One region of the Leptolyngbya sp. AN02str genome, then DNA from elsewhere that is predicted to be linked to it. Evidence: predicted binding sites of a transcription regulator. Region 1 holds the regulator's gene; the other holds the start of a gene.

The links. Region 1 encodes NtcA, which controls nitrogen genes in cyanobacteria. Its sites were predicted from a motif close to TTTGTANNNNNNNNTACAAA; they were not measured.
Region 2: the regulator NtcA is predicted to act here: its motif matches at 10,494-10,513, upstream of ACQ4M4_RS01025 (MSMEG_0569 family flavin-dependent oxidoreductase).

What each region holds. Positions count from the first base shown of each region.
Region 1 covers NZ_JBNXVR010000002.1:243,163-258,836, reverse strand. The annotation lists gene ACQ4M4_RS02875 (SulP family inorganic anion transporter) at 1-123, shown strand, start outside; gene ACQ4M4_RS02870 (MBL fold metallo-hydrolase) at 357-1,055, opposite strand; gene ACQ4M4_RS02865 (radical SAM protein) at 1,807-2,685, opposite strand; gene ACQ4M4_RS02860 (nuclease-related domain-containing protein) at 3,002-3,703, shown strand; gene hisB (imidazoleglycerol-phosphate dehydratase HisB) at 3,937-4,584, opposite strand; gene fabI (enoyl-ACP reductase FabI) at 4,821-5,597, opposite strand; gene ntcA (global nitrogen regulator NtcA) at 6,039-6,710, shown strand; gene ACQ4M4_RS02840 (DUF3084 domain-containing protein) at 6,976-8,370, shown strand; gene ACQ4M4_RS02835 (resolvase) at 8,407-8,829, shown strand; gene ACQ4M4_RS02830 (cation diffusion facilitator family transporter) at 8,947-9,846, shown strand; gene ACQ4M4_RS02825 (hypothetical protein) at 10,362-10,496, shown strand; gene ACQ4M4_RS02820 (DUF362 domain-containing protein) at 10,808-11,605, shown strand; gene ACQ4M4_RS02815 (bifunctional pantoate--beta-alanine ligase/(d)CMP kinase) at 11,736-13,322, shown strand; gene ACQ4M4_RS02810 (hypothetical protein) at 13,332-13,460, shown strand; gene sfsA (DNA/RNA nuclease SfsA) at 13,718-14,434, shown strand; gene ACQ4M4_RS02800 (hypothetical protein) at 14,602-14,823, shown strand; gene ACQ4M4_RS02795 (polyribonucleotide nucleotidyltransferase) at 15,286-15,674, shown strand, end outside.
Region 2 covers NZ_JBNXVR010000001.1:232,131-247,804, forward strand. The annotation lists gene ACQ4M4_RS00990 (branched-chain amino acid ABC transporter permease) at 1-942, opposite strand, end outside; gene ACQ4M4_RS00995 (NAD(P)/FAD-dependent oxidoreductase) at 1,158-2,504, shown strand; gene ACQ4M4_RS01000 (mechanosensitive ion channel family protein) at 2,731-4,638, shown strand; gene ACQ4M4_RS01005 ((Fe-S)-binding protein) at 4,649-6,064, opposite strand; gene ACQ4M4_RS01010 (FAD-binding oxidoreductase) at 6,098-7,411, opposite strand; gene ACQ4M4_RS01015 (LPS biosynthesis glycosyltransferase) at 7,572-8,456, shown strand; gene ACQ4M4_RS01020 (hypothetical protein) at 8,752-9,051, shown strand; gene ACQ4M4_RS01025 (MSMEG_0569 family flavin-dependent oxidoreductase) at 9,079-10,365, opposite strand; gene ACQ4M4_RS01030 (SRPBCC family protein) at 10,599-11,054, opposite strand; gene ACQ4M4_RS01035 (four helix bundle protein) at 11,151-11,444, opposite strand; gene zds (9,9'-di-cis-zeta-carotene desaturase) at 11,508-12,977, opposite strand; gene ACQ4M4_RS01045 (glutathione peroxidase) at 13,090-13,572, opposite strand; gene ACQ4M4_RS01050 (DNA-3-methyladenine glycosylase I) at 13,692-14,270, opposite strand; gene ACQ4M4_RS01055 (L-lactate permease) at 14,508-15,674, opposite strand, start outside.

The DNA of each region.
Region 1 (15,674 bases):
TTTTCAGAAGTGAAGGGTCCCGTGATGGATAAGCTGAAGCACATTGGCTTTGTGAATTACCTCGGCCCAGATCACTTCTTCCTATCCACCGATCAAGCCATGCGCGAGTTGGCTGGCATTTAGGTGATGTGAGTTCCAGGTACGAAATTTTCTGCTCTGATAGATAGCTTTGATGGATGGCTAGTAATTCAAGCTGCGATCGCTTCTTGTAATGCTGCTGGGAATTGAATCCTCGCTGATGTTTCCCCTCGAAGGAACGTCCACGTTGCTCATAAAAAACCCTCTCGTGTGGATCAGCACGCGAGAGGGACGGATTAAAGGATTAGGTGAGCGTCTAAATCATTGGAAAGCCTGAACTATGCAGAAACGGCAACTTTGCCGCAGCGCTCGTTGGCGGGCACTGCTTCCATAATCTTTTTGGGATTGGGCAACTTCAAGTTACTCATCAAATCGATAAAGCTATCGCGGTTGTGCCCTGCAAAGCGCGGGTTCCATTGCTTCTCTTCGCCAATCGTAGAGACGGTTTCGCCTTTGTAATCATGCCCTGGATAAACGAGTGTGTCATCTGGCAGGGTGAACAATCGCTCGGTTACCGAATCGAACATGGCACCCGAATCTCCACTCTGAAAGTCGGTGCGGCCACAACCCCGAATGAAGAGCGAATCGCCTGTGAGAACGTGAGTTCCATTGATGAGGTAGGCCATGTGGCTGTCGGTATGCCCAAGGGTGGCGATCGCCTCAATATGTACAGAGCCCATTTGCACCTGTTCCCCATCCTGAATAAAGCGATCGGCACATGCTGCCTTTGCATTGGCAGGAACAATGCTTTGGCATCCGGTGATTTCGCGGAGCTTGCCGCTTCCAGTAATGTGGTCAGCGTGGATATGGGTTTCGAGGCAATAGCGTAGGGTTAGCCCCAACTCTTGCAGAATTCGCAAATCGCGCTCTACTTGCTCGGCAACCGGATCGACCAAAATTGCTTCGTTGGTTTCCGGGTCAGCGATGAGGTAGGTGTAAGTCCAGGTTGCTTCGTCGAAGAGCTGGCGAAATAGCATAGTGCGTTCTCCTGCTAGAGGTTGTGAATGGATAAGAAGTGTTGTGTATGGGTTTGAAGAGGCTGGCGGGCGGTTTCCGGAGAGTGAAGATGAAGGCCAACGCCAGCAGAGAGAGAGAGAAAAGCCTCGTTACCTTTACTTGTTATATTACCACATGGTTATTTAATGAGGAGTGGGTTTCAGGTTTCTTGAGTTACCGCAAGCACCCAGCTGATTGGGAACAAGTTTGAAAGACGAGTCTGCTTTGACAATTTCTGGCTTGAATAACGTCAGTTTCGGTTAGGAGCTTTTCTGAGGTTTGCCCGTCGCGCACGCAAAAATGGGCGCTTCAGCTTATCCAAAACTCAGTTGGACTTACGCATTGGTGTTGTGGGTAGGGTGCCAAGCGCCCTACCCACAACACCAACACACCAGATTTAGTGGGCTTGCGTAAGTCCTGTCAGGTTGAATAGGGCGGTCAAAGTAGGCAATTGCGAATTCGTGCATCGAGAGCCAGGGGAGCATAGGTTTTGGTTAAGGGTATTTTGGCAGGCGGTGCGGCGTTGCCAAAACACCCATATTTGCAGACACGACGAGGCTGCAAATATGGGCACTTCAGTGTATTCAGAAAGAACGGTACGGGAGGTTCGGGAGGGCAGGTTGGGGGGCTCTGTGGAATGGGTTGCTAGACGCATGGATCGTTGTAAGCCTCTACCGTGCAGCGATTCATGCTTCCAACAAGTCTGCGTTGCGGAGGAGCTACGCAGTCGATCTACTGGGTGAGCAACTGTTTGGGATGGCGCACGGGGATGCCTGTTGCGCGATGAATGCGATCGCTCATGGGTTGCAAAACCGATTCGCTTAAAGGCTTGAGATGGTGGACGGTATAGGGGCGATCGCCAGCAGCATGATTCCCTCGGGCATCCATTTCGTGTTGCACAGGTTTGGGGCGAGTCGGTGTATTCAGCTGAATTTCGTCGGGTTGAAGATGCTGCACAAAGGTGATGTAGGTATCTTGCTCTGCGACGCTCCAGGGGGATAGCAGCATAGTTTGAATGGCCAGCCTGCCTGTATACTCCTGGCGAAACTGTTGGATTCCCTGCAGAATTTGCTCCAGGGTCATGCCGGGTGCAGGCCGATTGACGCGCTGAAACCGGACAGGCCCGATCGCATCTAGCTTAACGGCAACCTCATGGGCGATCGCCAGTTCTGCCCGCACAGTGGCATCGTGCAGGAGCGTTCCATTCGTTAACACTGCGATCGGTTTTGCGGTGACTGTTTTGGCCAGGGTGATGATTTCGCCCAAGTTTAGGGCTAGGGTTGGCTCGCCGCTGCCACTAAGGGTGACCACATCCACATCCCAGGGAGCAAAGGTTTGTAAATCTTGCTCAATATGCCGAGTTGATACAAAAACTTGCCTCGTAGTTTGAACTTGCTCAATTTTGCCAAGTTGGCAATACGCACAACGAAACGAACAAGTAGAGTGATGACCAATGGGATCAATGCCTAATGATTGACCGAATCGCCAGGATGATACAGGGCCATATACGGATGTGAATGGAGTTGGGGTAGATGTCGTTGGGGTAGGTGTACTTAATGTATGTGTACTTGATTTAAGCTTGGGCTGATATTGCGTGATAGATTGCGCCATGGTTGGGCTTCCACAAAATGGAAGAAAATTTGAGGTTAAACGCGATCGCCGCGCTTCTACAAAATTGGGAGAAGCATGAATTGAAATAGATCCCGAACTGGTGTCACAGAGTGGTCAATATTTTGGATTTTCGATAACTATATAGTAATGCAAGGATGGCTTGAATGGATGAGTGATACCCCTCCTGGTAAGCGATCGCCATAGATAGGGATACAAAAATAGAATCGTAAATTTGCCGTTCCTGTACCGATCGAATGCTCCTATCCTAAATAGAACAGGAATTGTAGCCGCGATGGCACACACCAGGGATAAAGCAATGAGACGAGGAAAACGGCAAGCTGGGCAGAATATTCGCACCATGGCCATGCGTCGCCGCGTCCGCGCGATTCAAAGCTTTGTTGCGGCTGGTGCCGTGCTCGTTGTTCCACTTGTCCTTTTACGATTGTTTGAAAACTTGGCAACCTCACTTCAACTGACAACCGCCACTCAACAGCCCCTAATCGCACCACAGCTCAAGCTTCTCTTTGGCCTTTTGATGCTGGTATCAGCGGCCAGTCTCGTCTGGAAAGGATTGTATTTGTGGAAGCGGGCTAACCATGCTGACCAAGGTGCCAAAGGTGAGGAAGAAATCGCCAAAACACTGGAGGGTTTGGAAGCGTTGGGCTGGGAAATTGAGTATGGACGACAGCTGCGTGGCCTGGGCGATGTTGATGTAGTGTGTACATCGCCCAAAGGCAATACCTACACCATCGATGTCAAATCCCACCGTGGAAAAGTGACAACCGATGGGGAGCAGCTCTACCGCTACATCGGGCAAAACAAGCAGCCGTTTGAAAAAGACTTTTTAGAACAGGCGATGAAACAAGCACTCCGGATTAAACAGCAAAAGCGACAAAAGTTTGTCACGCCAATGATTGCTTTTTCAGACGCAACAGTGACTATTCCCTCTGGAAAGTTGCGCGGCGTTTACGTGGTAGAAAAAGCAAGACTGATCCCTTTGTTGAAAAGTTTGGGTTAAAGCGACCAGATCCTGGTCAGAAAAAGCGCCAACATTTTTCCAACGCATTTCGTGAGCGCCAAGCGAACGATGGCCCTTCATCAATGTTGGTAACCAAAGGCTGTTGGATACTCTGCTCTGGAGATCTCAAACAGCCTTTGGCTTTCTCTCCAACGTCAGGCTTAGATCAGCCGAAGTTGATTGATTGCGCGTGCGTTGCCAAAACGGGCGAGGCGGAACCCAGCAGATATTGGCTACAGCACCCCTTTAGAACTGGGGATGGTATTGGTTCGTCGAGGATCAATTTCGAGCGCCATGCGCATTGCCCGTGCAAATGCTTTGAAGGTTGCTTCAATAATGTGGTGGGAGTTGATACCGTCGAGCTGGCGAATATGGAGAGTAATTTGCGCGTGGTTGACCACAGCGACAAAGAACTCACGCACGAGCTGAGTGTCGTAGGTACCAACTCGCTGCGTCGGAATTTGCAACCCATAGCTGAGATGGGGACGGCCTGAAAAATCCAGGGAGACTTGCACCAATGCTTCATCGAGTGGAGCGACAAAGTGCCCAAATCGGGTAATGCCTTTGCGATCGCCCACGGCTTTTGCCAAAGCCATACCGAGCGTAATGCCCACGTCTTCGTTGGTGTGGTGGTCATCGATGTGGATGTCTCCGGTTGCATGCACATCAAGATCAATCAATCCATGCGAGGAAATCTGATCCAGCATGTGATCCAAAAAAGGAACTCCCGTTTCTGCACGACACTGCCCCTGCCCATCTAAGTTGAGGCTCACCTGAACGTCGGTCTCTTTGGTTTTGCGACTGACCGATGCTGTGCGACCTGTCGAAACAACAGGAACGTCGGAAGCGGTCGGTGTTGTGATGGGATCGCGGGTTTGCATAAGACTGGGATTTCGCAACAGAGGACGTCAACAAGAAACAAGCAAGGGATCAACGTGCAGACTCGCTCAACCAATTGACCCAAGAAAAGAACTCAGTCATTGAGCACTTGGCTGAGCCAACCATCAAACCCAATTTGCTCTATCTATTATGGCAGTTTGTGCATGACGAGGTTGTGCATGAAAGGTGTGCGTGAGGGATACAGCGCGCGCCCTGTATCCCCCTCTTCAGGGCAGGCCTACATGCCCATAATTTCGTAGCCCGCATCCACATATAGAATTTGACCTGTGATGCCGCTCGACAAATCGCTACACAGAAACGCTGCCGCATTGCCCACTTCTGTTTGCGTTACCGTACGGCGCAACGGTGCCACCTCTTCCACATGATGAATCATGTCTAGAATGCCACCCACAGCAGAGGAGGCTAGCGTCCGAATCGGGCCAGCCGAAATTCCATTCACCCGAACATTGATTGGCCCCATTTCTGCGGCTAGATAGCGCACATTCATTTCCAATGCCGCTTTAGCAACGCCCATTACATTGTAGTTGGGCACCACCCGCACCCCACCCAAGTACGTAAGCGTCACAATAGAGCCGCCCTCGGTCATGAGCGGCTTGGCTGCACGTGCGAGCTGCACCAGTGAATAAGCGCTGACATTTAGCGCGAGATCAAAGCCTTCGCGCGATACGTTACTAAAGTCGCCACTCAAATCATCGCGATTGGCAAAGGCCAAACAGTGAATCAGGATATCAACCTTGCCCCACTTGTCGCGCACGGTATTAAAGGTGCTCTCGACCTGCCCATCGTTTTGCACATCCAACGGCAAGAATAGGCTGGGCTGCAACGGTTCAACCAAATCGGCAACCTTTTTCTCCATCTTGCCTTTGTCGTCGGGCAGGTAGGTAATGCCCAGGTTGGCACCGGCCGCCTGAAGCTGCTGTGCAATGCCCCAAGCGATGGAGCGATTGTTGGCAATTCCGGTAACGAGGGCATTTTTTCCAGTTAAATTCAGCATTGGCGTTAGGAGGGTATGAATTTTTTTGGGCTTTTAGATGTGCCAGCGAATTAAGAATACTGAAAAAGGGGATCTAAAAGTAGGGGTTGGGTGGCAGTTCATGTGGTTGGATGAGAATTGGAATGCCACGATCCGCTAACCCTAATCTCGAAAGATGACGCATTTACCGTAGCTTGCTATACCCTGATAGACAAAGCCCACAAAACGGTCTGCAGCATCTCTTGTCAAGAGCGATTTCGCTAAATCTGGTATTCATGCAGGCTTCCTGAAGGAATCAAGTGTAGTATCGGATACAAAAAACTCTTCTAAAGTTAGTTTAAGTGTTCTAAAGTCAAAATTTCCTCACTTAGGCACAATTCGATGGTGTAGTTGTTCTTAAGCGTAGGCTGATTTCTGGTTAATAAAAAGACTACTCTCACAGGGTCCGAGAAGGCGAGGGGTATGGTGGCGACACAAGATAAGCCGTTGGCAGATGTTTTCCGACAGTTGAGCGGTGGCGTGTTTCCGCCAATGGTGGAGGCGTTTGAACGAGGCAAAACCATTTTCTTTCCGGGCGACCCTGCGGAACGGGTTTACTTTTTGCTGAAGGGAGCGGTGAAGCTGTCGCGGGTGTACGAGGCGGGCGAAGAAATTACGGTGGCGCTGCTGCGAGAGAACAGTGTGTTTGGGGTGCTGTCGCTCATTACAGGGCAACGGGCCGATCGCTTTTACCATGCGGTGGCGTTTACTCCGGTAGAGCTGCTGTCGATTCCGATTGAGCAGGTGGAAAAGGCGCTGAAGGATAATCCCGACTTGAGCATGTTGATGCTGAAGGGTCTGTCATCGCGCATTTTGCAAACTGAGATGATGATTGAAACGTTGGCCCATCGGGATATGGGATCGCGGCTGGTGAGCTTTTTGCTGATTTTGTGTCGTGACTTTGGGGTGCCCACGTCGGATGGCATTATGATCGACCTGAAGCTGTCTCATCAAGCGATCGCTGAGGCGATTGGCTCGACTCGGGTGACGGTGACACGGTTGCTGGGCGACCTGCGAACGGACAATATGATTTCCATTCACAAAAAGAAGATCACGGTTTACAACCCGGTTGCGCTAAGTCAGCAGTTTACGTAGGGCGCGGTTGGCTAAATGAATGGGTGAGATGGCAAAAAAGCTGAAAATCCTCATTTTTCGCAAATTTTGGCTCATAGGCTGATCCGTAAATGTCACACTGGAAATGGAGGAGACTCAATTTCTAGGGGTGAGGCTGCTTGATGGTAGGAGATTGACAGTAAGACGACGCGGGCCGCAGGTTGAATGGTGTGGCAAGAGTTTGCGCGTTTCCTGAAATCTCTTATCAGAATGCAGTAGGCTGTATCTGAGTTCTGCGTAGCTGACGATGACCACAGGGCTGGTCTTAATTTTGGCGATTTTGGTGTTGGGAGGGGTGATTGCAACCGTTGGCGATCGCCTGGGAATGCGAGTTGGTAAAGCACGGCTGAGCTTGTTTCGGCTGCGTCCCCGGCAAACTGCCACCTTAATCACGATCATGACCGGGATTTTGATTTCTGCGGTCACGTTTGGCATTTTGTTTGCAATTGATGATCGCTTGCGTACTGGGGTGTTTGAGCTAGAGAGCATTCAAGATGATCTGGCCAATGCTCGAATTGAGCTAGGGGAGGCGCAGGGTGAACGGGAAACCATTCAGCGCGAGCTTGATGTTGCACTGGATGAGCAGCAAGAGGCTCAGCGGCGGCTGTCGAGCATTAACCGTCGGCTAGATGAGGCGAATGTGCAGCGGGATCGGATTGAAGGTCAGTTGCGCGTGACTGAAGACCAACTCGGTAGCACCCAATCGCAGTTACAGCAAATTGAAACCAGCTACCGTCAGGCGCAAGCGGTGCTGCGTAATGTATCGGGTCAGGCCAACTCACTGCGCGAAGAAATTCGACAATTGCAGGCCGATCGCCAGCAGCAAATTTTGCAGCGAGAAGAGGAAATTGCGGAGCGCGATCGCCGCATTGCGGAGCGCGAAGCCCAACTTCGAGAGCTAGAAGCGCAGCAGCAGTACCTTACGCAAGAAGTGCAAGTGCTGGAACGGGAATTTCAGGGTTTGCGGCAGGGCAGTGTCGCCCTTTTGCGCAATCAAACCTTGTCTTCGGGGGTCGTGCGAGTTGTGACTCCGGCGGCAGCACCCCAAGCGGTGATTCAGCTTTTGGTTGAGGCCAATCGGTTTGCAGCCCAGCGGGTGCGGCCTGGTATGAATGCTGTTGAGGGGCAGGTCATTCAGGTCACGAATGCCCAGGTGGAGCAATTGGTGGAGCAATTGCAAAACGGGCGTGAGTATGTGGTGCGAATTCTGTCGGCTGGCAACTATGTAGTGGGCGAACCCTGCGTGCTATCAGGCGAGGACTGCATTCAGGTTTTTGTGGCGGCGGCTCCCAATGAGCTGCTGCTGCGGACTGGTGAGGTGGTGGCTTCTGCAACGGCTGATCCCCGACGGCTTACGGATGAAGCGTTGGTTGAGCAGTTCAACTTGCTCATTGGTACGGCGCAGTTCCGCCTACGCCAGTTGGGGCTGCTGGCTGAGGTGGTGCAGATTGCCGATGGCCGCACTGAAACGGTGGTCAACTTCTTTCGACAGATTCGGGTCTACAATCAGCCTGTTAGCATTCAAGCGGTGGCGATGGAGCCCATTTATACCGCTGGCCCTGCTCAGCTAGATCTGCTGGCTGTCAGTGGGGATCGTGTACTGTTCAGCACAGCCGAAACGGAAAGTTTGCTGCAACCTTAAGCCAGTGGTTGAAGAGGAAGTGTGACAGGTCAACGAATGACAGATCAACCAGCCATTTTAGGGTTTGATCCCGGTCGGCTAAAGTGTGGCCTCGCGGTGATGGGGTTGGATCGCCAATTGCTGTTTTATGAGGTGGTGCCTTCGACGTTGGCGATCGCTCGAATTTCTCAACTTCGTCAACAGTTCCCCATTTCGCTGTTGGTGATGGGCGACCAAACGACGGCCAAGCTCTGGAAAACTCGCCTTGAGAGCGAGCTGCCCGAACCGTTGCGGGTGGTTCTGGTTGACGAGCGCTACAGTACGTTGGAAGCACGCGATCGCTATTGGCAGATGTTTCCTCCTAAGGGCTTGCAAGCCCTGATTCCACAAAAGCTGCGCACCATCCCTCGCCCTATTGATGATATTGTCGCCATCCTGCTGATTGAGCGGTATTTACAGCGCCTTACTGATGCAGGGTAAGCCGTTTGGGAGTTTGGATTCTTAGATTTGAGATTCGTTGGGATTAGGTGGATCTCCTATCTCCCTAACCCGACTGCTATAGTCCTAGCAATTGGATTTCGCAGTGGGTGATTGGGCATGCAAAAAGATCATCGGGCACAAGTCCAACGGGTGCTGGTGCTAACTCTGGTGCTCAACATTGTGGTGATGGGCATTAAGGTGATGGTGGGCACGCTAACGGGGTCGCTGAGTGTGCTGGCCGATGCGCTGCATAGTGTTACCGATAGCGCGAATAATGTGCTGGGATTGGTCACGAGTGGACTGTCGAATCCTGAGCCCGATCGCGATCATCCCTACGGCCATCAAAAGTTTGAAGCGCTCGGTGCGTTGGGGATTGCGGTTTTTTTGGGGATTGCTTGCTTCGAGATTTTGAAGAGTGCGGTGGGGCGCATTCTTAACGGGAGCGATCCGGTTCAGATTGGCATGTTTGAACTGTGGTTGCTGTTAATGGTGTTGGGTCTCAATATTTTTGTGGCGTTCTATGAGCGGCGTGTTGGTCGGCGTGTTGGTAGCCCCATTCTGATTGCGGATGCGCGTCACACCATGAGTGATGTATGGGTGACGATTAGTGTGTTGGGTGGCTTGGTGGGGGTGTGGGCGCTGGGGTTTCAGTGGTTGGATGTGGTGCTGTCGTTTCCGGTGGCGCTGTTGGTATTCCTGAGTGGTTGGTCGGTTTTGCAGGAAAATTTGCCGTGGCTGGTGGATAGGATGGCGATCGCCCCGGAAGCGATTCACGATACGGTGATGCAGGTGCCGGGTGTAGTGAATTGCCACAGCATTGCGTCTCGTGGGGTGTTGGGGCGGCAGGTGTTTATTGAAATGCATTTGATTGTGGATGCAACGGATGTGGTGACGGCTCATGCGATTACCGAAGCGGTGGAGGATCGGCTGAATGAGTGTTATGGTCCTGCCCGCATTAATATTCATGTGGAGCCGTTTCAGTACCGCTCGGATGAAATTAGCTACGGTGACCACTAAATCCCAAATCCCAAATCCCAAATTGGATTATTTCGGTTGTTGACGGATCTTTGAGATGAGGGCGGTTCTTTGACGCTCTTGGCTGACGATGTTGAGACGTATCAGAGCACGAATGTTTAGGGCTATAGGTTTGGCTTGGGGGCGCGTCGCCCCCCAAACCCCCTGACTGGGAGAGACGGCAGCCCGTCCCTCCCAGACCCTCCCTCGGCAAAGGGGTTATCGGTGGGGGTGTTGGGTCGCTTCGCATTGGTTGGGATGGGATCAGGTTTATGTGGGGGCTGGTTCTCGTACCTGGGAGGGATTGTCGGGTGACTTTGGGATAAGGGTGAGGAGGCTCGTCTGTGGGGATCGGGCAGCTAGTAATCGGTTCCAGGTTGTTACAGAAATGGGTTCGGGTTTTACGCCTAGGCAAGGACGGGTTCCCGATCTGTAGAGGGGCGATCGCCAGTGTCTAGCATGTCACTGAACACGCGGTCAACATTCTGCAATGATGATGCCGCCATGTAGAGGAGTGAATGATGTTAACGTACGCCACAATTACGACAACACAAGGGCTTTTGGTGGAGCAACCCAAACGGCGCTCTACAGGTTTGAAGCGTGCGCTGCTGCGGTGGAAGGCTCATCAGCGTCGTCAGGGTCGTGTTGCCTAGTTGCTTAAACAGGACTTACGCAGGTGCATGATGTTTGGAGTACCAAGCACTTCAAACATCATGTAATTCTCTGGTTTTGGGATGAGGTGCGTAAGTCCTATTGAAACGTCAGTTTCGGTTCAAAGCTTTTCTGAAGTTTGCGCGCCGCGCAAACTTCAGAAGTGCCCATTTTTGCGTGCGCAACGCGCACGCAAAAATGGGCACTTCAGCTTACTCAAAACTCAGGTTATTTTGGATGGCTGAGTTCGCTTTGGGGCAGATTTTGGTAGGGTGGGCATGGCTCACCCTACACGTGTTTTTAAGATAGAACGATGCCGGAATTGGTTCACGCGGTGCAGGTCGCGGCAACGCCAGAGTTTGTCTATACGCCGCCCAAGGCTGCTTGGAATGCCACGCGCATTTTGGTCAAGCCAAATTTGGGATACCCTGCAAAGCCGCCGGTTACGGTAAGTATGGGTGTACTAGGTGGGGTGCTGCGATCGCTGCGCCAAGCTAGCCCAACGGCCGAAATTTTGATTGTGGAAGGGGTGTGTTCGCCGGTTTCTCTCAGTGAGATTGCTGGTCGCAATGGCCTGTACAACGTTATGGATGAGGGAATGCAGCTGTTGGATGCGGATACACTGCCACTGCTGGAGTATCCCAACCGATCGTCCCGGCCCATGCGCTTTCAAACGATGTGGGCTCCGGCTCTGCTGCAAGACGTGGATTGTCGAATCTCAGTCAGTGCCTTTAAACGGACGCTACTGAAGAATGAACCCCTCATTTCTGCATCGCTGAAGAATCTGTATGGCTTGTTTCCCCGATCGCGCTACAAAGCGCGCAGCGCCAACTCTCGCGGCCAGTTGCATCGTCCTTCGGTTCCCCAAGTCCTGCAAGATGTATATGACTGCATTGGCTACTGGTTTGATGGCGGTGTTGTAGATGCCGACCAAAAGTTTGTCAGTCATGATTGGAAACCAGACCGGGGTGATGCGGTTCCTGTCGGACAAGTGATTTGGGGGGATGACTTGCTACAGGTGGATCGCGAAGCCTGCCATGTGGGTGGAGAAGCGGTTCCTAGCTATATTGAGGCGATCGCCAAGCGACATTCCCTGCCCCAACAGGATTAAGGCACTGCCTGCTTTTTTTGGGAAAGCCCATTCGTCTTGTCCTGAACGAATCAGCGCGATTCAGAATTCAGTAAACTACGAAAGGTTACAACAACAGTTGGGTGAATACGAGGGGTTCCTGGAGGAAACGGTGCGCCTGTTCAAGACGATCGCAGGATTGCGAAGTTATGTATGGCAACAGCGAGAAGGCGCAGCAGAGCGGCTTCGGGATGGGGCACCCGTGGTGGGATTGGTGCCAACGATGGGAGCCTTGCACGAAGGGCACCTGAGCTTGGTGCAGCAGGCCCGTCGCGAAACCAAAGTGGTGGTTGTCAGTATTTTTGTCAATCCGCTGCAATTTGGCCCTAATGAAGACTTTCATCGCTATCCCAAAACCCTGGAGCGCGATCGCGAACTGTGCGCAGATGCTGGAGTAGATGCCATCTTTGCCCCCTCTGTGGCGGAACTGTACAGTTCTGCCGATCCCGCCGACAAACGGTTGCTCACCCAAGTTGTTCCTCCTCCCGAAATGATGGCCGTGCTGTGCGGCCCCCATCGTCCTGGCCATTTTGAAGGCGTGGCCACGGTTGTGACCAAGTTGCTCAACATCGTGCTGCCCGATCGCGCCTACTTTGGCCAAAAAGACGCCCAGCAACTCGCCATTTTGCAACGGTTGGTTCAGGATTTGAACGTACCCGTTACCCTGGTTTCCTGCCCGACGGTGCGCGAACCCGATGGTTTGGCTTTAAGTTCTCGTAATCGATATTTATCTCCAGAGGAGCGATCGCACGCTACAATTCTTTACCGTGCCTTAAACAGCGCACAGCAATTATTTCAACAAGGAATCACGCACCGCCACGAGCTAATTAACGCCGCTACTGCCGAGCTAGCGACGGTTCCCGTTGTGCGACCTCAATACATCGATCTGGTTCACCCAAAAACAATGAAGCCACTGGAGAAAGTCGAAGAAACCGGACTGTTGGCGATCGCCGCCCATCTGGGTTCCGCCCGTTTAATTGACAACGTTGTGCTACAAGCTCGCCAGCCCATTGTGGCGATCGATGGGCCGGCAGGAGCTGGAAAATCGACCGTAGTGCGCCGCGTCGCCAACGAGCTAGGGCTCTTGTATTTGGATACCGGAGCCATGTACCGCGCCGTAACCTGGCTCGTACTAGATTCGGGCATCGCCGTTACCGACGAGCCTGCGATCGCCGAACTCGTGAGCGAGTGCGACATTCGCCTCGAAAACGCCGATCAGCAAGGTATGGCTGCCCCCACCCAAAAAGTGTGGATCAATGGGCAAGACGTGACCCGTGACATTCGCTCTGCCGAAGTCACCGCCAACGTTTCTGCTGTTGCCGCCCAACGCGCCGTCCGCGAAGCTCTGGTGCGCATGCAGCAAGACTATGGCCGTCGCGGTGGTGTCGTCATGGATGGCCGCGACATCGGCACTCACGTCTTTCCCGATGCCGAACTCAAAATCTTCCTCACCGCCTCTGTGCAAGAGCGTGCCCGCCGCCGCCAGCTCGACCTCAAAGAGCAAGGCCAACCCGAAGTGAGCCTCGAAGCCCTCGAAAAATCCATCTACGAGCGCGATCTAAAAGATAGCAGCCGCGCGATCGCCCCCCTGCGCAAAGCCGAAGACGCCATCGAACTCAACACCGACCACCTCGCCGTCGAAGATGTCGTCGCCAACATCGTCAGCCTCTACCGTGAACAAGTCGTCCGCCGTCGCTAATCAGCCCTCATGCCAGGAAGAGAGGCGATCGCCCCTCTTCCTGGCATGAACCTTAGCTACAATGCAGGGCCGATGTCTCGGCACGGTTCGAGCATTCACCCCAATCCGCCCCCCTCCGCCACCCCGTTGCAGCCCTAACCCGGAGCGCGGATTGGCATTGAGCCGTCAACCCCTTGCGGGGGGTTGGGGGAGTTGAGTCCCCCAGAAAGCGGGGGATTGGGGGGAAGTCCCCCGAGTAGAGTCTTTGGGTTAGGGGCTAGGGATTAGAGGCTAGGGGCTAGGGTGTAAGCCTCAATCCACGGCATAAGACCTGAACAAGCAACATTAAAAAAGCTTTCGGATATATCGCTGACAATCACGCATCCTGCAGTTGTTTCATTTGCCAATCCTCCTCCATGCTGCTGTACCCATTTCCACCCCTCGTTCCAGGAACCCTCATCAAGCGCTACAAGCGGTTCTTTGCCGAAGTGGAACTCGAAACCGGAGACCTCGTCATTGCCCATTGCCCCAACACCGGCCCCATGACCGGCGTCTACCTCCCCGGCAACCGCGTGTGGCTCTCCCACAGCACCAACCCCAAACGTACCCTCGCCTACACTTGGGAACTCATCGAACTCACCGACACCCTACCCACCCTCGTTGGCACCAACACCAGCCTGCCCAACCGTGTTATTAAAGCCGCCCTCGAAGCAAAGGCGATTCCCGAAATTGGCGATTACTCCGACATTCGCTGCGAAGTCCCCTACGGACGCGACAACAAGAGCCGGATTGACTTCCTGCTGACCGGGGGCGATCGCCCCATCTACATCGAAGTCAAAAACACCACCTGGGTACAAGGCTCATTAGCCCTATTCCCCGACACCGTCACTACCCGTGGTCAAAAGCATTTGCAAGAGCTAACCGACCTTTTGCCCAACGCTCGCGCCATCATGCTCTACTACATCAACCGAGGCGACTGCACCCACTTTGCCCCTGGCGATGCCGCCGACCCCACCTATGGCCTCCTGTTTCGAACGGCGATCGCCCAAGGCGTCGAAATTCTTCCCTGCCGCTTCAACAACACCCTAACCGGAGTCGAATATTTGGGATTAGCCAAGCCCGCCTGGGACTAAGCCCCCAACTCAACCGTTCCTATCCCTAACCACCCAGCGCTGATGCATCGCTCCCTGCACTGTGCTGCCACCTCAGCCATACGTCCACAGCCAGATTCTGATCCCGACACCTTATCTCACGCGATAGGATTTTCATGAATAGCCGATCGTTTGAGAGGATCTAACTTGTGGAAGTAACCCAAATTAACTGTGCAGAACAGTGCAAGAACGGTTGTGTTCTCGGCGAAGACAAGTGCCCTAACCAGGAGTTTCGTCAACAAGCCACTCAGTTTATTCAAGAAACATCGCTCGATCGCATGCACGAAATTGCCGAAATTGCCCGCCGCCGCAAAATGACAGAACCACCCAAATGGGTGTTTCCCGAAGGTGGTATTAACCCAGACAATTAACTCCGAACTGAACTCAACGGGGCGATCGCCCCTTTTTTTGTCATCAAATTTGTTGCTGAGCATCACAAAACTTAAAAAAATATCTTGTTTTTTACATAACCTGCTCCTAAAAGCAAACGCTTCTTCTTAGATAAACAAACCTCAATAGACTTAAGAAAGCTTTTAGAAATAAGCCCAATAGAGTCCGCTTTTGGGTCCTCCTGATAGCGATGAATACCCGCTCTCGCCGATGCTCAACCGCTTGTGAATACACAACTTGAGCGTTTATAACGTTGAATCACCAAATGCAAACATCAACCCCTACGCGAGAGAAAATGGAACCCATTCATTCACTCATCCTGTGTCAATCTTCATCACCTCAATCCAGGTTTTTTTAATCCTGTCTGGAATGGTGATTCCGCCTACAAACATCAATGCTACGATTGCCACAGAAGAAAAAAAGAGGTAAGGACATATTGCTACATGATCGAAGAAATCAATAAGTCAATATCCTTCGATGGAAGAGATATTCGACTCAAGGTTGGACTACTGGCGCCTCAAGCAGGTGGGGCGGTGCTAGTCGAGTCTGAAAATACAGCAGTTTTTGTGACCGCAACTCGCGCGGCCGGGCGAGAAGGCATCGATTTTCTACCCCTGCTAGTGGACTATGAAGAGCGCATGTACGCCGCTGGACGCATTCCCGGCGGCTTTTTGCGGCGAGAGGGCCGTCCCCCCGAAAAGGCAACGCTCATCAGCCGATTGATTGACCGTCCCTTGCGTCCGCTCTTTCCTGGCTGGCTACGTGACGATATTCAGGTTGTGGCCACCACCATGTCCATGGATGAGCGAGTGCCGCCTGATGTGTTGGCTGT
Region 2 (15,674 bases), on a different contig from region 1:
GCCCAGGGCTTTGGCAACTTCTTCATCTTCCCGAATGGCCTTGAGTACACGACCCCAGGGCGATCGCACCAACACCTCTAGCCCCCAAAAGATGAGCGCGGTCAGCAGTACGGAAATGAGCAACAGCCCCGCTTTACTGGGATTGTTGCTGTAGTTGTACACAGCAGAGCTGGCATAGCCAAAGACAAAAATGCCCAACACAGCCAAAATCAACGACATCACCAGACCCAAGCTGGTAGACCAAGCCGTAATGCGATGCGTCAACCGCTGATTCAGCCAGGTATACAGCCACAGCACCGCAACCAACGCCCCTAACAGTAGCCCACCCAGAACCCAATTGGGCAGGGTGGCCATTCGCTTGAGCTGGCTAGCTCCTACCCCAATCCCAAACAGCAGCAGCACTAGGGACACGATGTAGCCCAAGGCAATCACGCCCGTTTTGGCGATCGCCCCACTGGGAATGTCTTTGAATCTGCGACGTAGCCACGCAAAGAAGCGCCAGTAAGCCAAGCCCACTACGGCGGCTAATACCAGCACCATCAATACTCGGATCGGCAGCGCTGGGTTGAACTGCGCCAGGGGTAGCGGAAACCCTTGTAGCCCAAAGGTGCCACGGGTCAACCATTCTTCGTTGACCGCAATGAGGCGAATCACTTCGGCAATGCCAATGGTCACAATCGCTAAGTAATCTTCTCGCAGACGCAAGGTGGCTAAACCAATGCCCAATCCCAAAAGAGAGGCGGCGATCGCACCCGCAATCATAGCCAACAGCATCGGCACTCCCGCGATGGCCAGCAACACCGTGGTGTAGGCACCGATCGTCATAAAGGCAACATGGCCAAAATTAATCAACCCAGTAAAGCCCCATTGGAGATTGAGGCCCATGCCAAAAATGGCAAAAACAGCGGTGAAAATGACAAGGGAAACAATGAAGCCTTCCATGCACGATACGGTGGCGATCGCCAGTCCAACTCTACAAGGGCTGTTGATAAGGTTAAGGGTTGAACGGCAAGTGCGGCAAGCCGTTTGTCTCAGAACCCAGACATTGAATCTTCTGCCCACATGACTTTTTGCAAATGGGTATGTGTTTTGCCTCCTCAGCCATACAGATTCTGAATCGACGAGCCTTGTAGAATCGAGGCAGCGTTTTTGATAGCATGACGAACCTCTACCATTCCGCTGTTTACGATCGCACGCGTCCAGTCGGTAGCTTTTGGGAAACGACGGTTCCCTCGGTTCAAGCCCACGACTTTCCAGCATTGCAGGGCGATCGCACCACCGAAGTTGCCATTATCGGCGGCGGCCTCACCGGACTGTCTGCCGCCCTGCACCTTGCCAAAGATCACCACATTCAGGCCGAGGTGCTGGAAGCGGGAAACCCGGCTTGGGGTGCCTCGGGACGAAACGGTGGGTTTGCCTGTGTGGGCTCTACCTGGCGATCGCACCCCGATCTGCTTCAACACTTTGGCGAGGCCGAAACGCGACGGTTCTTTCAGCATCAGCGGGATGGTGTAGACCTGGTTCGGCATTTGGCAGCAGCAGAAGAACTCGCCATCGATCCGCAGGGAAACGGCGAAATTCAGGTGGCTCATCAGCCCTCTCGTTGGAAAGATTTAGAAACTGAGGCTGAGTTTTTTACCCAGGTTGCCAACTATCCCTGCCAGCTCTGGACGGTCAACGATTTGGCAGAACACGCCTACACCAGTCCCCAGGCGCACGGGGCGCTGCATGTTGGTGTCGGCTTTGGGCTCAACCCAATGAAGTACACGCGGGGATTGGTCACTGCGGCCCAACGTCGAGGCGTAACCATCTACGCCAGTTCTCCAGTCACCCATTGGGAGAAACTGGGTGAGTGGCACCAGTTGCGAACTCCCGGCGGCACCTTGCGGGCCAAACGGGTGATCGTCGCCACCAATGGCTACACGCAGGAAACCTTGCACCCGGCCTTTCGAGGGGTGCTGCTGCCCACGCTGTCGGCTATTCTCACCACGCGGCCGCTCACCCCAGCAGAGCGCAAAGCCCAAGGCTGGCAGACCGAAACCCCCGTGTTTGATACCCGCAACTTGCTGTTTTACTTTCGGCTGTTGGCCGATGGCCGATTTCTCTTTGGCAGTCGGGGTGGCACCGTGGGTAGTGCGCAGGAGAGCGATCGCCGTCGAGCCGAGATGATTCGTAGCTTTCAGCAAATGTTTCCGGCTTGGCGCGATGTGGAAATGACCCATTTTTGGAGTGGGCTAGTGTGCGGTTCGGCAACGTTAACGCCCCATCTTGGCTCCCTGCCAGACGACCCCAGTGTGTTTCATGCGATCGCCTTTCATGGCAATGGGGTAGCAGCAGGCACCTGGAGCGGACGGGCGATCGCTCAACTGCTCGCCAACAAACTTCAACCCAGCGATATATCCACGATCTATCGCCAACCGCTAAAACGATTTTTGCTACCGGGTTTGCGTGTGTGGTATTTGCGATCGGCATATTGGGCGTATGGGTTGCAGGATAGGGGGTAGAGGTTAGGGGTGGGAGTCGGGAGTCGAGAGAAGAAGGAGAGAGGAGAACCAGCGACTAGAGGAGGTTCTGTACCGGGGTCAGGGCTTGCGGCAGTCGGTGTGAGCCACGTGCATAGCACATGGGGTGGGCCATTTCACCTCGGAACGAGGAGGGAACCTTTCACTGCAATCTTTCGTTACTATCGTTCAGTGCAGTATTAGGCTTCACTGAGTGAGGAGAAATACAATGCTTCAATTTCACCGACTTTGGCGCGGATGGCGAGGAGTTGTGCTGGGGGCGATCGCCACAAGCCTAGCTGTGGTGTTGCTACTACAAATGGCTCCACGCAGCAGCGCACTGCCTTCCTTGCCAACGCCTGCGGTACAACCCGGCGCAACCTCTCGCCCGGTAGGCGTTGAGCGAGTTGGCAACCTAGAAGTCATGCTGGTGGAATTTGAAGGCAGCAATCTATTTCGCGTCACGCAATCGGCCCCCCAGGCAAACGTGCCCGCCAATGAACAATTTTTGGTGGAAGACCGGGTTCAGGAAATTCAAGACAACCTGAGAGCAGTGATTGCGATCGCCCCACCCACCCAAGTTGAATCGGCTAATTACAGCACTCGCTTCGATCCAGAAACGTTTGTCGTGGTAGTCGCTCGGCTGAACAACGATACGGTGCTCATCGCTCGCGATGGTTCCGAGTCGCAAAGCCAGTTTTTGCTCACCGTCACTGGAACCGACGCCCAATACTACGGCACCACCATTGAAGAACTGGCCGAACGCTGGCGCGATACCTTGCAGCAAACGGTACAAGCAGCCCTACGAGAGCGCCAACCTGCCGCCCTATTGGAGCAAGCTCAATCGGCTGTATTTATTGGGTTTGGGATGCTGGTACTTACGGCCATCATGCTGTACATCCGCCGCATTTTGAACTATCGCTTTCGCCTCTTGCAAGAGCGCCGCGCCCAGGTTCAGGCCGACGCCCGCGCCGGAGCTACGGCCGACACTCGCATCACCACGGGGTTTGGCCCATTGCCAGCGGTCAATCGTTTCCCATTTTGGGGGGTGTTCCAGCTACATCCCAATCTAGAGCGTCGTCTCAACATTAATTCGTTTTTGCGATGGCTCAATTTTTGGGGATTAGCGTTCATTTGGCTGGGCGGTATCCGCTGGATTTTGTCCCTCTTTCCAGGCACACGCGCTTTTTCCAATGCGGTGTGGCTCACGCCCATCAGCATTCTCATCATTTGGTTTTTGGCAGGGTTGCTCAACCGCATCGGTGACTTGCTGATCAGTCACTTTGCCAAAGCCTGGGAAGAAAATGAGTTTTTTCCCTTTGAAGGTGACATCATTCAACGACGCTTGCTGCGCATTTCAACGATTGTGCGAGTCCTCAAGGGACTCAAAACCTTCACGATTTTTGCGATCGCCGGTGGGTGGGCGCTGAGCTTGTTGGGAGTGCCAACCGGATCGGTTCTCACCTTTGGTGCGGTGCTCGCCTTTGCCATTTCCCTCGCCTCCCAAAACCTGATCAAGGATCTGGTCAATGGGTTTCTGATTTTGGTGGAAGACCAATACGGCATTGGCGACATTATTCAGGTGGATCAGGTATCGGGCTTGGTAGAGAACATGAACCTGCGCATTACCCAATTGCGCAATGCCGAAGGTCGGCTGATTACCATTCCTAATAGCTTGATCAATCAGGTGCAGAATCTTACCCGAGTCTGGTCTCGGGTCGATCTGCCGATTACCGTGGCCTACGATGCCGACATTCGCAAGGTCTTTCATGTACTGCATACGATCGCCGATGAGTTCTATCACGACTCTGAATGGCAGCCCAAACTCATCAAAGAACCGGAAGTTTTGGGAATTGATGACGTGAGCCATGCAGGAATTCTGATTCGACTGTGGATTGAAACTCAGCCATTGCAGCAATATCTGGTCGGGCGAGAGTTTCGCAAGCGAATGCTGTTTGCGTTTGAGGAACATGGCATTGAGATTGGCATGCCCCAGCAAATGTTGCGGACTGGCCATGACATGTCTCCACAAATGATGGCTGGTGCCCTGGGCATGAGCAATGGGGAAAGCGATCGCCCCTCGCCGAACCAGAAAGCTCAACAAGGGGCGATCGCGGATTCCAACTCAGACTCGTGATAGGCAATCGTTAGTTGAATGCAGCCTGCTGATGAGCCTGCTGCGCGATCGCATCCTGAAGCGCTATGCCTCGGTGCGAGTAGTCAAGCAGCTGCATGGGATGCAATACGGGAACCACTTTGCCCTGCCGCTCCAAGTGCTTACTGATTTGCACAAAACAGCCAATGTTGGCAGAGGCAATCACCGTGGCTCCGGTATTCAGCAGATTGGTCACCTTCTGTTGGCCCAACTCATCCGAAACCTCTGGTTGCAGAATGTTGTAGACGCCTGCACTGCCACAGCACAGGGCCGCATCGATGGGCTCCCGCAGCTGCACTCCAGGAATTTTCCGCAATAGTTGGCGCGGCTGTAGGCTAATTTTTTGGCCATGCAGCATGTGGCACGCATCCTGATACACCAGGGTGAGCGGTTCATCTTGCAACGGATGTAGAGGAGCCGTCAAGCCAACTTCAGCCAAAAATTCCTGCACATCCCTCACCTTCTTCACAAAGGCGATCGCCCGCTCCTGGTATTGCGGATCATCCTTCAGCAGCTCACCATATTCCTTTAGCGTGTGGCCGCAACCAGAGGCATTGATCAGCACGTAGTCCACATCAGCTCGCTCAAACGTGTCAATCATTTGCCGAGCCAAAGTTTGCGCCTGGGCCTCTTGGCCCTGGTGGTGGGGCAAGGCACCGCAACAGCCCTGCACAGGGGGAATAATCACTTCGCAGCCATTGGCCGACAGCACCCGCGCCGTGGCGGCATTCACCTCGGGATTAAACAATCGCTGCACACAGCCCAAAATCATGCCCACCCGATAGCGCTGCGGGCCTTGCGCTGGAATCCGCTCACCCAAGTCATCGCGAAAGGCTTGGGAAGAGAGCCGGGGCAGCAACGATTCCATGGCCGCCAACTGGGGCGAAATTTGCTTGAGAAAGCCGAGCGATCGCACCATTCGCTGCAAGCCCGAACTCTGGTATACGCCCAACGGTCGCAACAGAGCCCGCATCCGGTTGGGATAGGGAAAGACCGAGAAAATGAGTTTTCGTAGCAGTCGATCGGGGAGCGATCGCGCATAATTCCGCTCGATTTGCGGACGCGTTGCTTCAATCAATCGGTTGTACTGCACACCCGATGGGCACGTGGTGACGCAGGCATAGCACCCCAAGCAAGAGTCAAAATGCTGCACGGTTGAGGTGGCCAGTGGTGCGTCTCCTTCGTTGATCGCGTCCATGAGATAGATGCGGCCTCGTGGCGAATCCATTTCCGTTCCCATCACGCGGTAGCTAGGGCACGTTGCCAAGCAAAACCCACAGTGCACACAGGTATCAATCAGCTTGGGATCGGGAGGATGATCGGCATCGAATCCAGTTCCTCCCTGGGTGCTGCCCGCCAGAGATGAAAGGATGGGAAGATTGCTGGAAGGCTCGGTGGTTTGCGTCATCGGACTCAACAATAATGGGGTGAAATCTTGGGGTTAAATACCCGGCAAAAAGCGGCCAGGGCTGAGAATGCCCTTGGGGTCGAACTGTTGCTTGAGGCGTTGCATGATGGGAAGCGCGTTGCCAGAATAGCCCCACATATCCACTTGTTGCTTAAGGGCGGGCGGCGCTTGTAGCACCGTTAAAAATCCGGAATGCGCTTCACAAAGCTGTCGCAAGCTTGCCAACAGTTCAGGGGTAGCCAGATCAGAGCTGAGGCACAGTCGGCCCAGCCCAACCCCCGCATGCACTTGCCCCAGTTGAAGTGGAGCGAGCGCGTTCAGCTTGTCTAGCACTGACACCGCGTTAGAAGGGACTACTCCTATTTTGCAAGTTACAACCGCTTCAGTGAGGGAACCGTCCCATAATTCTTGTAATTGCTGCCATAGAGTTTGGTCATCGGCTTCGGTCAAGCTTTGCCCAGAGATACCCAACGCTTTCCCCCATTCCACCAGCTGTTGCGACTGAGCTTCGATGCTGATGGGAATGCTTTGAAACCGCACCGCTAGGCCCAACTGATTGCCAAATCCCAATGTTTTCAGGGTGGAGCTAGAGAGCAAGTCTACTTGCGTGGGCGCCAGCGCAGAGGCCAGCAAAGTTTGGGTGAGTCGGGCGATCGCATCCACATCCCCCTGCAACACCACCGACTGCGACGCTTCTGGTTGGGGATACACCCGAAACGTAAGCTGTGACAAAATTCCCAGCGTTCCCCACGATCCTGTAAACAGCTTCATCAGGTCATAGCCGGCGACATTTTTCACCACACGGCCACCCGCTTTTGCCACTTGGCCATCGGCCCGCACCACCGACAGACCAATCAACACATCGCGCACGCCGCCGTAGCGATGGCGAAGGGAACCTGCATCAGCTGTGGCCACCATACCACCGAGCGTTGCAGTCGATGCGGCTATTGGGTTCAGCGTCAAAAACTGGTTATGTTGCGCCAAAATGCGCTGCACATCTGCCAGAGCGATTCCCGCTTCGGCTGTGAGAGTCATATCCCCCACAGCGTGGTCAATCAGGCGATTTAACCGTGCAGTACTCACCACCACATCGACCGATTGGGCCAAGCCGCCCCACGCCAGCTTGGAGCCACCACCGCAGGGCAACACTCGCCAGCCTTCGCGGTTGGCACAGGTCAACACTTCTGCCAGTTGGTCAACGGTGGAGGGATACACGAAAGTCGGCCATTTCGTAGCAGGAGCTACGGCTTGAGACAGTCGGGTTTGCCAGTCTGAGGCGAGACGCTCCCATGGGTATATGGCATCGGCGTTAACTATCGTCTCTAGTGTTGATGCGATCGCAGTCATGCCCTTCTACGCTTGAATTGAGTCTTCTATTCTCAGAGTACGTTAGTCCTGCCTCGGAATGATTTTCTGGGTGTAAAGCATCCTCAAAACAGTCCTGATTGGGAATCAGCACTAGAGTACAAGGTTGTGGATCTTGCCTGGATCCAAAATGGATATGAGAATGAGTGATTCTGCTCTATCGCCCCAGTTAATACGCCCGTTGGCCATGCCGACGGGCGTAAAGGTATCGCTTCGGCAAGGGGTGGGACAAGCGTTTGTCATTGCCTATCGAGAATCGACCCATCGCCTAGAAGCGCAGTTGGCCCAGCAAGGGCTTACCTATCAAGTGTTGCGTCAGTTCGATGTGCCCGAATTGGAAGGAGCCGCTGCCATTTATCGCTGCATGGTGAACCACAGCCAAGCCTGGAAACAGGCAGCGATCGCCCCAACTCCTAGCTTGATTATGGAAGCAGACTTTGTGCCAGTGGTGGACATGGCGAATTTGCCCATTCCGTTTGATGTCCGGCAGGCGAATGTTGGCTTGGGCTGGCTGTATACCTGCGCTCCCCAGATTTACAGCGTATCGCCTCACGGCTTTGCAGAAGGATTTTCCACATCGTTAGTGGCCTATGTGATTACGCCTCAAGGCGCGGCTCATCTATGCAGCTTAGTGGACTGGGTAACGGCCCAGTATGGCAAAGGCTACTCCACCTTCGATTCCACAATTGACCGTTTTTTGCGCGATCGCGGCCTGCAAAATTATGTGGCATTTCGCAACTATGGCGAACATGGCGGCATCCCCAATCCCGAACATCGCCGCCATGGATTTAGCGGTATCCATCGGGCAGATGTGCTGTACGGTCCGCTCACCTTTTGTCCCACCTATGCGGGAACAGGGATCTGGGCACCCTGGCGATACGGGTTGGCTCGCCTCCACGCCAAAGCAAAGGGCTTAGGAAGGCTCGTTTGTGGTCGCTTTGTTCGACCTCACGTGCTGCAAACTACCCGCCATCCGTGGCTGATGATCCAGTTTGCGATCGCCCGCCAGTTCACGCTTCGACTGTAGGCCCTTCGGTCTCGATCTTGCTGAACTGGGACAGGTCAAGCAGCTGCAAGGCAGTTGCAAGTCCGCTCTCAATTTTCGATTTCTGATTTCCGATTCCCTACTCCCCACTCCCCACTCCCTACTCCCTACTCCCTCCAAAAATAAACCCGGCTCAAAGCAAAGGCCAATCGCTATAGTGGAGTGCGTGAACAAATTGGCAGGTTGGGTAGTCTACAGAGTAGCGGCTAAATTTTTCCCGATTTGCCATCGCTGCGGCCGCTTGTTTTTTTACAGAGCCAAGTTGAGGATCGAACCTGTGCTAGAGACCCGTATTCGTCATCGCAAACAGTCGAATGTGCATTCCCGACGTACTGAAGCACAGGCGATCGCCGCACGAGCCGATATGTTTTCGGCCCGCAACCTCGACTTGGTTTCGTTAGCGGTGTGCTCCTGTGTGCTGACACTGCTGTGCCATTCTGTCACCAACTTGCCTCAGGCCAGCACCAGCCTCAACAGCAAACCCGCCAGCCAAACAGGCTCTGCTTCTAGCGGCGGTAGCATCTTCTCCGCTTTCACCGTCCCCTCTTCTAGACCCCAGCTCAAAGAAGAAGAATAACTCCAGCCTCAGAGTAGGCCAAGCTTCTTAAGAGCCCAACAAGAACTCATTCACAACGCTCCAGGCGTTGGAGTGAGTTGTTTTTTGGCGAGCGGCAATGTAATCCGACAGGTAGCTGGCATCACGGGCAATTCCCGAAAATCGGCCCGAACCCCAGGTATACAGCCAAGGTAATCCTAGGAAGTATAAACCCCGCACCGTTGTAACGCCGCGTTCGTGCCCCGGATAGCCCTTGCCGTCAAACACCGGAACCTCCACCCAACTAAAGTCGGCTTGATAGCCTGTACACCACACTACCGCCGCAATGTTGGCCTCGGTCATGTTGAGCGATCGCACCTCTTCCTGGGGCTCCCACACAGGCTGATAGGGTGGCTCCATGGGTGCATCAATGCCACGGCGCTCAATGTACTGGTCAATGCTTTTCTTGATGCTTTCGGCGACGGCATCCGCCTGGTCAAGGTTGTGCTTCAAATTGTCAGCAAACCAGAGCGTACCATCGTCATCAATATCTTTAAGATGGCCGTGGAGCTGCATGCCTTCCAGGGCAAACTGCCGCAGGTCAATCTCTTTGCCACCATCGCGCCCGGTAACGTAGTGATTGGCCTTGGTGCGCACCTTTTCTTTTTGGGGATGCTCATCGATCGACAGGTCGTAGTAGCCCATTTGGTCGAGCCAATCCACCACGTCCTTGCCTCGGTAGCGACGGGGCGATCGCGGTGCACTTCCCACACATAGGTGAACTTGTCGGCCCTCGCGATGCAAGTCTTCCGCAATTTGGCAGCCCGATTGGCCCGTCCCCACCACCATCACGGCTCCTTCCGGTAGGGATTGGGAATTTCGGTACTCCGATGAATGGATTTGCCCGATAGATTTGGACAACCGCGCTGATAAATTGGGAATTTTGGGCAAATGGTAGCCACCCACTGCAATCACTACCTGATCTGCCGTAACGTCTCCCATCGATGTGGTCAACTCAAACACACCCATCGAATCATTCTTGCGCAGACTCGACACCTCAACCCCCTCATACACGGGCGGTTCAAACGAAGCGGCGTAGGTTTTGATGTATTCCACAATCTCGTCTTTTTGCATGAACCCGTGAGGGTCGCTGCCGGGATAGGGGAACCCCGGAAGCTGGCACTGCCAGTTGGGCGTGACCAGACAAAATGAATCCCACCGCTTGTTCTGCCATGAGTGGCCAATCTCGTGCTTTTCAAACACGATGTGGTCAAAGCCCCGCTCTTTGAGGCAGTAGCTCATGGACAAACCTGCTTGTCCGCCGCCTACAATTGCAACGGAATAATGCTTTTTCATGGGGTCGCTCGGTGAAGGTTGCAATGCATCGCTATGAAGGCATCGTGGAACGCGATCGCCCCATTTACGAATGAACCAGGGCGAAGCACGGCTCCTGATATGCACCATAGGTTTTGCAACCGGGCCACACCGTATTGCGAGATACAAAAGTACAAAGTCTGACGCTTCTGGCAGGAGATCGCCCTCATCAATCGCCTGCCCAATGGAATCAGCCCATGCACCTATCCAAATCGTTAGGCATCGCCCGATGACTTTGCCACCACCGCATACTGCCGAAATCGCTCCAGATCCGCCATCAGCGTCGATTCCACAATGCGACCCAAAATGGGATTGTCCATAATCCGCGCCAAAATGCCTGGAATGCCATAGCCAACGGTCATTTTCACAATCGAGCGATCGCCCCCTCGGTCATAGAAACGAATTGCCCCCCGATTGGGCAACCCATCCACCGACTCCCACTGAATGATTTGGTGATGCACGATTTTGACAATGCGCGATCGCCAGCGAAACTCAAACCCACCCGACGCCAGCTTCCACTCCGACAATTCTGGATTCTCTGGCAGCACCCTCACCGAATCAATCCACTTCATCCACTGAGGCATCTGCTCCAAATCCGACCAGAGTGACCACACCACATCAATTGGCGCATCGATTTCGATTTGGACTGTATGTTCGAGCCAGTTTGTCATAGGGAGGGGCTAGGAGTTAGGGGATAGGAAATTTGGATTTGAGAGCTTTTTGGAGGCCACGGATGATTTTGCCCAGTTCGTTAAGGTGATCGAGGGTTAGGATCGCTTGGACATCGTCGATATAGGCAGGCGTTTTGCCAGGAGGAGTTGAGTTTCAAGTTCAACTAAGGAGCCCAAAGCCACAGAGACGTAGAACAGACACTCTTTTGTGGAACTTTTGGCATGGCCTTCAGCAAGATTAAATGGCATGGAGACAGCCGCTCGCTGCATCTGACTCATCAATCCATAGCGCTCGCAATCAGGAACCTGAAAGGTGATTCGATCAATTTTCTCAGCAACATCCACTCCCACCTGCCAAGCCTTCAACTCCCGAAAGCTATGTATTCCCAACCATATCCTCCCAACTCAGTTCTAGCCCCTAAATCCTAGCTCCTAGCCTCTAAATCCTGCTCTCTAATAACGGAACAGACCTTCTCCCACCACTTGATATCCTGTCGGTTCCAAGATTCTGGCGGCGGCTTGTTTGCCGGAGATGGTGGCCCCTTCCATGCTGTCGATGTAGTCTTGGGCGGTGTAGCTACCCGCGAGGAAGAAGTTGGGGACGGGGGTTTTTTGGGGTGGGCGGTAGGGATCCATGCCGGGTTGTTCACGGTAGAGGGATTGGGCCAGCTTCACCACGTTGAACCAGGTCATGTTGAGGTCGCGGGAGGAGGGGAAGAGGTCGTGGATTTGCTTGAGGGCGTGCTGGGCAATGTCTTCGTTACTCATTTTAATGAAGGGGTCGCCGGGGGTGAGCACCACCTGCATCAACGAACCCTGGCCTTCGCGGTAGTAGTCTTTGGGGCTGGAGAGGGCGAGGTCAGAGAAGCAGGAGAAGTCTGCGTCAGCACTATAAAGCAGGTTATCAATCCCGGCAGCTTTGCCAAGTTGCGTGCGGGCGGCATCATCGTTTAGCTCGGTCACCCAACCATCAAACCGCAGCTGTACGGTGGCAACGGGCACCGCTTCCAGCTTGTAAATGTTGTCGAATTCGGGCCATTTGCGCCATTCCTGGGGCAAGAGGCGCTGCACACCGGGCACGTCGCAGGCCACAAGGTAAACATCGGCGGTGATGGTTTCTTCGGTTTCACCGTTGGCGACCACAATGCCCGTCACAGTGGTGGAGCCGCCTTCGTCCTGGAACTCGATGCGGCGAGTTTGGCGACGGGTGTGGACTTTGGCACCCTTGGCCTCAATGTAATTGATGATGGGCTTGAGCAGGTATTCTGCGGGGGAACCTGCCAACAGGTTTAGGCGCGAGGCTTCGGTTTTGGCGGCAAACATCATGAAGATGGTGAGCATGCACCGAGCGGATATGTTTTCCGTGTCGATGAAGCCAAGAGCCAGGGCGATCGGGTCCCACATGCGCTTGAGGCTATTTTGCGAGCCGCCGTGGCTGCGGAACCAGTCGGCAAAGCTAATGCCATCCAAATCGCGAATCAGCTTCATGGCAAAGTCGTAGTTCACCAAACCGGGAACAATGGGACTGGTGCCGAGGGCGATCGCATTTTGCAACTTGTCCTGTAGGGTGAGCTGGCCCGTGGTGAAGAAGGCCTTGAGGCCGTGGAAGGGAGCGCCTACCAGGAAACGGAAATCAAGAGCACCCACATCGCCACCGCGATTGATGAAGGTGTGAACATGCTCTTTGGGCAGCAGGTTTTCGTAAGCGCCTACCTTTTTCATCAGAGCAAACAGGTTGGCATAGTTATTGAAAAACACATGCAGCCCCATTTCAATGTGGTTGCCGTTGGCATCCACCCAGCTGCCCACCTTGCCGCCCACAAAGGGACGCGACTCAAAGATTTCGACCTCGTGGCCTGCATCCACCAACTCAACGGCTGCGGCCAAACCTGCCAAACCCGCACCAACGATCGCGACTCGCATTCGCCCCGTCCTTTTCATTAACTTTACATATTGTAAAGGAATGGGCTACCTGCATTCACCTTGAAATCGACAAGGCGCGATCGCCAGTAGCCCAAATTCTTAACTGAGACCGTTACTTTGCCAATTCCGCTTCGATCGCCGCAATCAGCTCTGGTGAGTTAGGAGCAACGCTGCTCTTAAACCGACCAACGACTTCACCCGTCTTGCTAATCAAAAATTTCTCGAAGTTCCAGGCGACATCGCCAGCGGGAGGGGTGCTGGTAAGGCGCTGGTACAGAGGATGCTGTTCGGGGCCTTTGGCATGCACCTTGTCGAACATTTCGAAGGTTGCACCGTATTTGGTGGAGCAAAACTGCTGAATTTCTTCGTTGGTGCCGGGTTCTTGAGCGCCAAAGTCGTTGCAGGGAAAGCCCAACACGCGCAAACCTTTGTCTCCAAAGGTTTGGTTGAGCTGTTCGAGGCCGGTGTACTGCGGGGTGTAGCCACAGTAGGAGGCAACGTTGACAATAAGCAGCACGTTGCCTTTGTAATCACTCAGGCTCTTGGGTTCGCCTGTAATGGTGTTCACCGAAATATCTGAAACCGTTTGACTCATGAACCGAACGTTTGGGTTAGAGGGTACGTTTAGTAGCCTAGCGAGTTGCTGGGACAGATGCTAGTGCGCGGGATACGGGATGCTGGATTTTGGATTTGTGATTTTGGATGGGTCAGATATCAGGTGAGGTCGGTGTAGCGGAAGCAGTCGGTGGTGTGGTCGTTGACGAGTCCGCAGGCTTGCATAAAGGCATAGCAAATGGTTGGCCCGACGAACTTGCAGCCGCGCTTGAGTAAATCTTTGCTCATGGCACGAGATTCGGGCGTTTCGGCGGGAATGTCGGAGAGCGATCGCCACCCATTCACAATCGGCGCACCCTCCACGAACTGCCATACATAGGCATCCAAGGTGCCAAATTCGGCGCGGATCTCCAGTACAGATCGGGCATTCTTGACAGCGGACTGCACCTTGAGCCGATTGCGCACAATGCCAGGATTGGTCAACAGCATGGCAACTTTGTCATCGTCGTACTGCGCCACTCGTTCCACATCGAATCCGTCGAAGGCTTCTCGGTAATGTTCGCGCTTTTTGAGGATGGTAGACCAACTGAGTCCGGCTTGCGCTCCTTCCAAAATTAGGAATTCGAACAGGCGCGTGTCGTCATGCTGGGGCACACCCCATTCCAGGTCGTGATAGGCAATCTCCAATGGCTCGGGCTTCACCCAGGCACAGCGACACAGCTCAGGCTCAACTACCATAGCATCGCTCAAATTAGTACACCTGAATTATAAAAGAGTTTGCCTGGTGAGAAAGATGAGGATGCGGCGCGATCGCCCACAAACAAATGCGCACCTTGTCACACCGCACTTCTGATCTTCCCCCAAATAGACGACAGATGACGCAGGGCTGCTACAGGTCCTGATGGTCCACCATTGGGAGCAGGGCTGGGGATGAGAGCCACGGTAAGCATGGGGATAGCCTTAATTCCCCAGTTGCTACAGTAGCAAGAGTCCCAAAATGCCTGCCAATCCGATGTAGTACAACGACGGAATCAGCAATAGCCGAATCAGCAGCCCCTCTCGCCCCATCAGCCCAACCGTCGCTGCCGCCGCCACAATATTTGACACGCACACCATATTGCCCGCCGACGCACCCACACATTGCAACGCCAAAATTAGCGGCGTTGACTGCTGCAACTGACTGGCCACACCAAACTGAAACAGCGAAAACATCATATTGCTAACAGTGACGCTGCCTGCGACAAATGCACCCAGTAGCCCCACAACCGGAGCCACCAGTGCCCAAAATTGCCCCGCGATCGCTGCCATGCCATCCGCCAACGTCAAAGGCATACTGGCAAGGCCAATGGCATTGGTGCCCGAATTAATGAACACCCGCGCCAGCAGCACCGCCGCCCCCAGCGCGACAGTTACCTGACGAATAACAGGCAAGGCATCGCCCAAGGCCCGTTGCATATCCGATGGTTTGATCCGATGCAAGCCGTAGGTGATGGCAACAACGATTAACAGAATGGTGGGTGGCAGGTATAGCGGCTGAGTGGTCGCGGTAAGGGTGGTTCCCAAAATGTTGGGCCAACTGATCTGGAGCGATCGCAAGATTGTTTTGACCGGAAGCACCACCCGCGAAATGACCAACAATACCCCCACCAGCACATAGGGCAACCAGGCCATCGCCGGACTCATGGCAGTTTGTATCGGCGACAGCGACAGCACTTGACTCCCCGACCAAATGTCTTTCCACTGCTCGCGTGGGGGAAAATCCCATGATTGGCGGGGTATGAGCCAACCCCGTTTGGCCACGGGCACAACGATGGCTAGCCCCACGAGACCACCTATCAACGTGGGAAACTCTGGCCCCAGAACGTGAGCCGTGATGGTATAGGGCACTGTGAAGGCCAACCCAGCAAACAGCGCAAACTTCCAGGCGGCCAACCCCTCCCAGGGCGATCGCAGCTCACCAAATAGGGCTGTCATCATCGCCACCAGGATCAGCGGCAAAAAAGTCCCCACCACGCCATGCACAATCGAGGCCGTTACCCCAATCTGATAAAGATATTCCCCATAGCTCAGCCCTAGCTGTTCAATCTCCTGTTCCACCGCAGCGACTCCGCTCAATCCGGCATCAATGCCCACCACAATGGG